2 regions of the Roseovarius sp. MBR-51 genome follow, and region 1 is predicted to be linked to the other one. Evidence: riboswitches for the same ligand, from Rfam matches in the RefSeq annotation. Region 1 holds a riboswitch; the other holds the start of a gene.
What was found. A riboswitch is a leader RNA that binds a small molecule or an ion and turns the genes downstream of it on or off. The one in region 1 is predicted to bind cobalamin.

Region 1 (3,398 bases):
CGGCGGTGTCGCGCTGCACCAGCTTGGCCAAGGCTGTGACCTCGGCGCGCAGCGCGTTGACCTCTCCCTCGGCCTCGGAGCGTGCGGCACGCGCCTCGGCCTCTTGTGCCTGAGCCTCTGCGCGGGCTTCGTCAGCATCCACCAAGGCCACCTCTGCTGCCTCGGCTGCGGCCACGGCACCGGCTTCGGCCTCAATTGCTGCGGCGTGATCGGCTTGCGCCTTGGCCAAGGCGTCGTGAGACTGGCTCTGCGCTGAGCGCGCGCGCTCAGCCTCGGCCTCGCTCTTGGCCAAAGTCTTGCGACTATCCTCCAGCAGGCGTTGCGCAGATTGATGGCGAGCTGCAAGGCGCGCAATATCCTCTGTCATCTGGCTGAGATCGTTCTCACGCTGTTGCAGGATCTGCGCTGCCTCGCGCGCCTCCGCCTGCGCGGCGTCCAATCGGGCATCATGCCCTTCGGCACCTTTGACGAGTTCACCAGCCTCCCAATCAAGTCGGGCAATGGTGTCGACAGCATCTCGGTTAAGCCCCGATTCGCGGTCAATATCGCGGGCCAATTGTTCGATCCGGCCACGCAGGGTGGCGATCCGGTCGCGCGCATTCACCTCTTGTTCGCTAAGGGCATCTCGCTGCACGCTCAGACGTTGCAGGATTGCAGCCGCGATGGCCTCTTCCTCGCGCAGTTTGGGTAGTGCTTCCTCTGCCTTTGCCCGGGCTTTGGCTGCCTCGCGCGCCCCAACTTCTGCACGCGCTGCTGCGGTGGTGCGGTCTCGAAGCTCATCCTCGGCGCGCGCGTGCGCGAAATCTGCCTCTTTCCAGCGACGATAGAGCAACAGCCCCTCGGCCAGACGCAATTCTTCGCCGATTTGCCGATAGCGCGCCGCCTGTTTCGCCTGCCGCGCCAATTGCGCCAGTTGCGCCGCCAATTGTTCGACAACATCGTCAACACGCGTCAGGTTGGTTTCTGCGCCGCGCAGTTTCAGTTCGGCCTCATGTCGCCGCTGATAGAGACCCGAAATCCCGGCCGCCTCTTCTAGAATGCGCCGACGCGATTTGGGTTTCGCATTGATCAATTCCGAAATCTGCCCCTGCCGGACGAGAGCCGGGGAATGCGCGCCGGTCGAGGCATCGGCGAACAGCATCTGAACATCGCGCGCCCGTACGTCCTTGCCGTTAACTTTGTACGCTGAGCCCACATCGCGGGTGATCCTGCGGACGATCTCAAGATGATCTGAGTCGTTGAAACCCGCCGGTGCCAACCGGTCGGAATTATCGAGATGGATCACCACCTCGGCAAAGTTTCGCGCAGGTCGCGTCGCGGCCCCGGCAAAGATCACATCCTCCATGCCATCGCCGCGCATCGCGGTTGGGCGGTTTTCGCCCATCACCCAACGCAGCGCCTCGAGCAGGTTGGACTTGCCACAGCCATTGGGTCCTACAACGCCGGTAAGACCGCCCGCGATGATCAGATCGGTCGGGTCGACAAAGCTCTTGAAGCCGGTCAATCTGAGTTTCGAGAACTGCACCTGCGCGCGTGCCCCTTATCCGGTGATTCCGTTGTCATCGGAGTTTGAGGCTCGGGGTGCCTACCTGTCAACGGCCAACCACAGCATATAGGGTGACATGGTCAGTTATCCACATGATATTGGGCAAAACTCTGCCGGCATTCAAAGAAACAATGCCGCAGACCGTCCTTGAGCGGTCGCAAACCACCTTGACGCATGCTGATGCAGCCTGCATACGGGAGTGGCAAGGTTCCTCGTTTCGGTGCAAAGCGCCGCGAGGATAAATGGGAATGACGTGCCGGCGGACCCAATCAGGGCGTCCATGCGTCAGCCGCCCCCGCGACTGTAAGCGGCGAGCCCCTGCCAGATGCCACTGAGGTGTAAAACCCTTGGGAAGGCGGCAGACAGGCGACGACCCGCGAGCCAGGAGACCAGCCCTGCGTTTGTTAATCCCGCCTCGGGTGAGAGGTGTAAAGGAGATACCGCTATGACCGCATTGGTTCAAACCGCTGCAAAATCAACCGTCCTGCCGTTCGTTGCCGCGATCTTTCTGGGCCTTGGCATCGTAACCGTCGCTGGCCATGTGCAGGCTTCTGCTCTGCATGACGCCGCACATGACGTGCGCCACGCGACCGGTTTTCCCTGCCACTAATCCATGTTCTCAAAAATCGTCACCAGCGCGTTGTTCGCTGGTTTCTGTGCGGGGCTGATTGCCGCCCTGTTACAGTTGGTGTTCGTGCAGCCTGTGCTTTTGCATGCAGAGCTATACGAGGGCGGTGACCTTGTGCATTTCGGCGCGGAGGCGGTTAGCGCTCATCCGGACCTGCCCGGTCTTGATCCGGTGCGCGATGGGCTGAGCCTGTTGTTCTCGGCATTGATCTATGTGGGCTATGCGTTAATTCTGGTTGCCGCCATGGGCGTGGCCGCCGATCGTGGTTTCACGATCAATGCGCGCAGCGGGTTAATCTGGGGCATTGCAGGATTTGTCGCGTTTCATTTCGCGCCTGCCCTTTCCTTGCCGCCAGAAGTGCCGGGCGTTGCCGCCGCAGACGTGGCCGAGCGTCAGGTCTGGTGGTGGTCCACTGTTGCAGCAACTGCGATTGCGCTCGCGCTCATCGCCTTTGGCCGCAACTGGGTCGTGTGGACGGTGGCAATTGTATTGATGCTGACGCCGCACCTCATTGGCGCGCCCCACCCAGATGAGCTATCGGGCCCGGTTCCGCCCGAGATTGCCGCGCTCTTCGCGGCACGCGCCTTGGGTGTCGGTTTTGCCGCTTGGGCCCTTCTTGGTCTCTTTGCCGGGTATTTCTGGCAGCGTGAGAGCACGGCAACCTGACAGGTCAACACCCTGGTGCCAAGGCGCCGGGGCCATCCGACAGGAGACAACACAATGGCCAAACCACTCGCCTTTCTCGGCATCGGCCTCTTTTTCGGCACGGGGCTGGGGTTTCTGGTCGCCGCCACATCCGGCGTGCAACTTGCGGGGCATGACCATGGCGCGGCGGTTCATGACCATAACGCCCATGACCACGGCGGGGCGGCGCATGCAACCCTGACCGAAGTCAGTGATCCCACTCCAGCAATGACGCTGACCCTGCATCCCGACGGGGCGCAGAGCCGTAATCTGCATATCGGCGTTGAGAATTTCATCTTTGACCCCGAGGGGGTGAATAGCCCAGCCGTGCCGGGGCGCGGTCATGCGCATCTCTATCTGAACGGTGTCAAGATCGCGCGAGCCTATGGACCGTGGATGCAGTTGGATGCGCTTCCGGTCGGCACGCATGAACTCCGCGTGACGTTGAATGCCAATGACCATACGCAACTGGCATCGAATGGCGTACCCATCGAGGCCACGATTGCGGTGGTGATCGAATGACCGCTCAGCCCGGCACGC
Region 2 (3,398 bases), on a different contig from region 1:
TGCCGAGGAATTGCCGGAACAGTTCTATCATATCGTTCTGGTCGATCCCCGGCTGCATCCGGTGGGCAATGTGACCCTCGGGCGGATCATGGCCTCGCGCCGGGATGTGCCGCTGAAGGACATTGTGGAAGAGACATTTCACACCATTCCGGTCACGCGCTATGACGGCGACGTGGCCTATATGTTCAACCAGTATCACCTGATTTCAGCGCCGGTGGTCGATGAGGACGGGCGGCTGGTGGGGGTCATCACCATTGATGACGCCATGGCCGTGCTGGATGAGGAGCATGAAGAGGATATCATGCGGCTGGCCGGGGTCGGCGAGGGCGGGATCAACGATTCGGTGATCGAGACCTCCAAGCAGCGGGTGCCGTGGCTGGCGGTTAACCTCGGGACGGCGATTCTGGCCTCGCTGGTGATTGCGCAATTTGAGTTGGCGATTTCGCAACTGGTGGCGCTGGCGGTCTTGATGCCGATTGTGGCCTCGATGGGGGGCAATGCCGGAACGCAGAGCCTGACCGTGGCTGTGCGCGCGCTGGCGACCAAGGATCTCACGGTATCAAACGTCTGGCGGGTGTTGCGCCGAGAAGTGCTGGTGGGGTTGATCAACGGGGTGATTTTCGCCCTGGTGATGGGTGCTGTCGGGATGATCTGGTTTGGCGGGCCGGAGCTGGGCTATGTGATTGCCGCCGCCATGGTGATCAATCTGGTGGTGGCCGGGCTGGCCGGGGCCGCGATTCCGGTTGTGATGGACAGATTGGGCTTTGACCCGGCGCTGGGCTCTGGCACATTTGTGACCACGGTGACGGATGTGGTGGGCTTTTTTGCATTTCTGGGGCTGGCAACGGTGTTTCTCTTATGAACGACCTGGCAGAGGTGAAGGCGGCGGCGCGCAAGGCAGCGTTTGCGCGGCGGGCCGAGGCGCATGCTGCGCGTCTGCCCGGTGTGGCAGCGCTCTTGTCGGGGGTATTGGCGGGTTATCGGGGGGTGGCTGTATCGGGCTATTTGCCGATCCGCAGCGAGATCGACCCGCGCGCCGCAATGGAAGAGGCGGCGACGCATGGGCCCGTCGTGGTGCCGGTGATCATGGGGGCGGGATTGCCGCTCCGGTTCTCGCGCTGGGTGCCGGGCTGCGCGCTGCGCGAGGGACCGTTTGGGGCCATGGTGCCGGAGGTGGATGATTTCGTCGAGCCGGAGATCCTGATCGTGCCGCTGGTGGCCTTTGATCGCAGCGGCGGGCGTTTGGGCTATGGCGGTGGCTTTTATGACCGCACGCTCGAGATGTTGCGCGCGCGGCGGGCAACGCTGGCGATCGGCTTTGCTTATGGTGCGCAGGAATCGGGGGGGCTTCCGCTGGAGCCGACCGATCAGCCACTTGATATGGTGGTGACAGAGGCTGAGGTGATCGCGTTTGGCCCAAGAGCATGAATATAACGCCCGTGTGGTCTGGACCGGCAACCGGGGCGAGGGCACGGCGCATTACAAGGGCTACGACCGGACGTGGAATGTGGAGACGCGCGGCAAGCCGGTGATCCAGTGCTCGAACGATCCGCTGCTGGGGGGCAATCCCGCGCTGCACAATCCGGAAGATATGTTGATATCGGCGCTGAGCGCCTGTCACATGCTGTGGTTCCTGCATCTGGCGAGTGACGCGGGCATTGCCGTACAATCCTATGAGGATGATCCCATTGCCATCGGGGAGACCGAGAGCACCGGGGCGAGCCGATTTCTGCGGGCCACGCTGCGGCCCCGGATCGCGGTGCCGGCGGGGACGGATCTGAGCCGGGCCGATGCGCTGCATGGGCAGGTGCATGCGGTCTGCTTTATCGCACGGTCGGTGAATTTTCCGGTGACCTACGCGGCGCGCTACCGGGTTCTGGCGTGAGTGGAATTGTCTGTGTCGGATTCGGGCTTGCGCGCAGATTGAGCGCGCGGTTAGGCTGATCCTGTCATGGTGCCATGCCGTCAGCATTACAGTGCTCTCGGGATGGAGAATTGGGAAGCCGGTGCAACTCCGGCGCTGCCCCCGCAACGGTAAGGGAGGGCGTTTCGGCGTTATGCCACTGGGCGACAATGCTCGGGAAGGTGCCGCGACGCGAGGGTCATCCGGCCCGCCATCCAAGCCCGGAAACCAGCCTTGGCGTGACGTCGAATCGCGGGGTGCGATGCGGGCGTGTGCGCCTCGGGCCGATGATCTGTGGCGCCATGTCCCTTGCCCCCCGCCCCATCCGGCCCGGGGTGTGGCCGGGGAGAGCAGCAAGATGACTTTTGTCCTGATCATGGATGGGCTGGAGAGCAGCCAAGCGACCGGGCCGCAGGCGATGCAGGCCGCGCGCATGGGTTTTTTGCAATGGGCCTGTGCAGTCGAGGGGCCGATTACGGCGCAGATGGCACGGGCGGCATTGGAGAGCCCGGCGGCACGGCAGGCTGAAAGTGCGGCAGCGCGTGCCTTTGTCGGGTTTTTACAGGAGGCCAGCCGGACGTGTCTGGCCTTGCCGATGCGGCGGGGCCGGGCACGGGTTCTTCACTGAGGCCGGTGGGGCGGACGGGCGCTGCGCGGTGGCGCTTCGCGCCTTGAGTCCGCGCTTGGGCGTTGGGACCAACGTCAGCAAGAGGCTAAGCCTTGCTTTTATCGTGCCGGTTCAAGGGAAACGCTGTCTTGCGTCCGCGCAATAAAAAACGGCGGCACCAGGGAGGAGGAGGGGTGCCGCCGTTTCCTATACGTCCGGCCCAGGGAGGAGGAGAGGGCCATTCGCAAAACGAAGGGACTGGATGGTCCCGATTTGACGGCCCCAGGCATCAGGGAGGAGGAGAGACGCCCGTGACCGTAACAGATACCCCAGGGAGGAGGAGGGGGGTATCTGATCTCTTATTACGACCGGTGGCCGTAAACTGTTTCATGTGCAACGCGAAGAATTTCACTACGGTGCAGGCCCAGATCGGCGAGGTCATGTGTGCTGAGTTGCGACAGCTCATTGACCGTGCGGCGATAAGTGCGGTAATTTGCGATACGCTGCATTGCAGCATAGACTGCGGCACTCAGATCCTCGCCGAGAACGGCGGCGGCAGAGCGGCGGATGTCAATCGAGGTAGCCATGTCTTCGGGTCCTTGCGGATTTTATCGTGTTCAAGTTCGGCGCTGTTCGTTTCGCCTTTGTTGATCCCAAGATACGCTTTTGCTGCGGCTGCACAATACCCCGCATAAGCAATGCTGCTATGCAGCAAATGCATAAGAAGAAAGTGACCTAAGGTTAAGCAAATGAAGCATTTTTTAGGCAGTTTAAAAACTGCTCTTGCCTTGGTTGCATAGAGCGGCGCTGATGTCGCCAATGGTAAAGGAACGAACATGACCGATATTCGCGCGGAACTCGAAGCGAGGCTTGACAGGCTGGAGTTGC

Region 2: it holds a riboswitch for cobalamin, as region 1 does, so the genes downstream of both, ACSSVY_RS06245 (hypothetical protein) here and ACSSVY_RS14075 (CbtB domain-containing protein) in region 1, are expected to answer to the same signal.

What each region holds. Positions count from the first base shown of each region.
Region 1 covers NZ_JBRJGQ010000008.1:273,346-276,743, reverse strand. Annotated here, with positions in the region: gene smc (chromosome segregation protein SMC) at 1-1,525, opposite strand, end outside; cobalamin riboswitch at 1,735-1,958, shown strand; gene ACSSVY_RS14075 (CbtB domain-containing protein) at 1,992-2,156, shown strand; gene ACSSVY_RS14070 (CbtA family protein) at 2,160-2,840, shown strand; gene ACSSVY_RS14065 (hypothetical protein) at 2,895-3,380, shown strand; gene ACSSVY_RS14060 (DUF1636 family protein) at 3,385-3,398, opposite strand, start outside.
Region 2 covers NZ_JBRJGQ010000003.1:353,007-356,404, reverse strand. Annotated here, with positions in the region: gene mgtE (magnesium transporter) at 1-862, shown strand, start outside; gene ACSSVY_RS06255 (5-formyltetrahydrofolate cyclo-ligase) at 859-1,428, shown strand; gene ACSSVY_RS06250 (OsmC family protein) at 1,412-1,885, shown strand; cobalamin riboswitch at 1,936-2,154, shown strand; gene ACSSVY_RS06245 (hypothetical protein) at 2,262-2,531, shown strand; gene ACSSVY_RS06240 (DUF1127 domain-containing protein) at 2,873-3,097, opposite strand; gene ACSSVY_RS06235 (Mrp/NBP35 family ATP-binding protein) at 3,347-3,398, shown strand, end outside.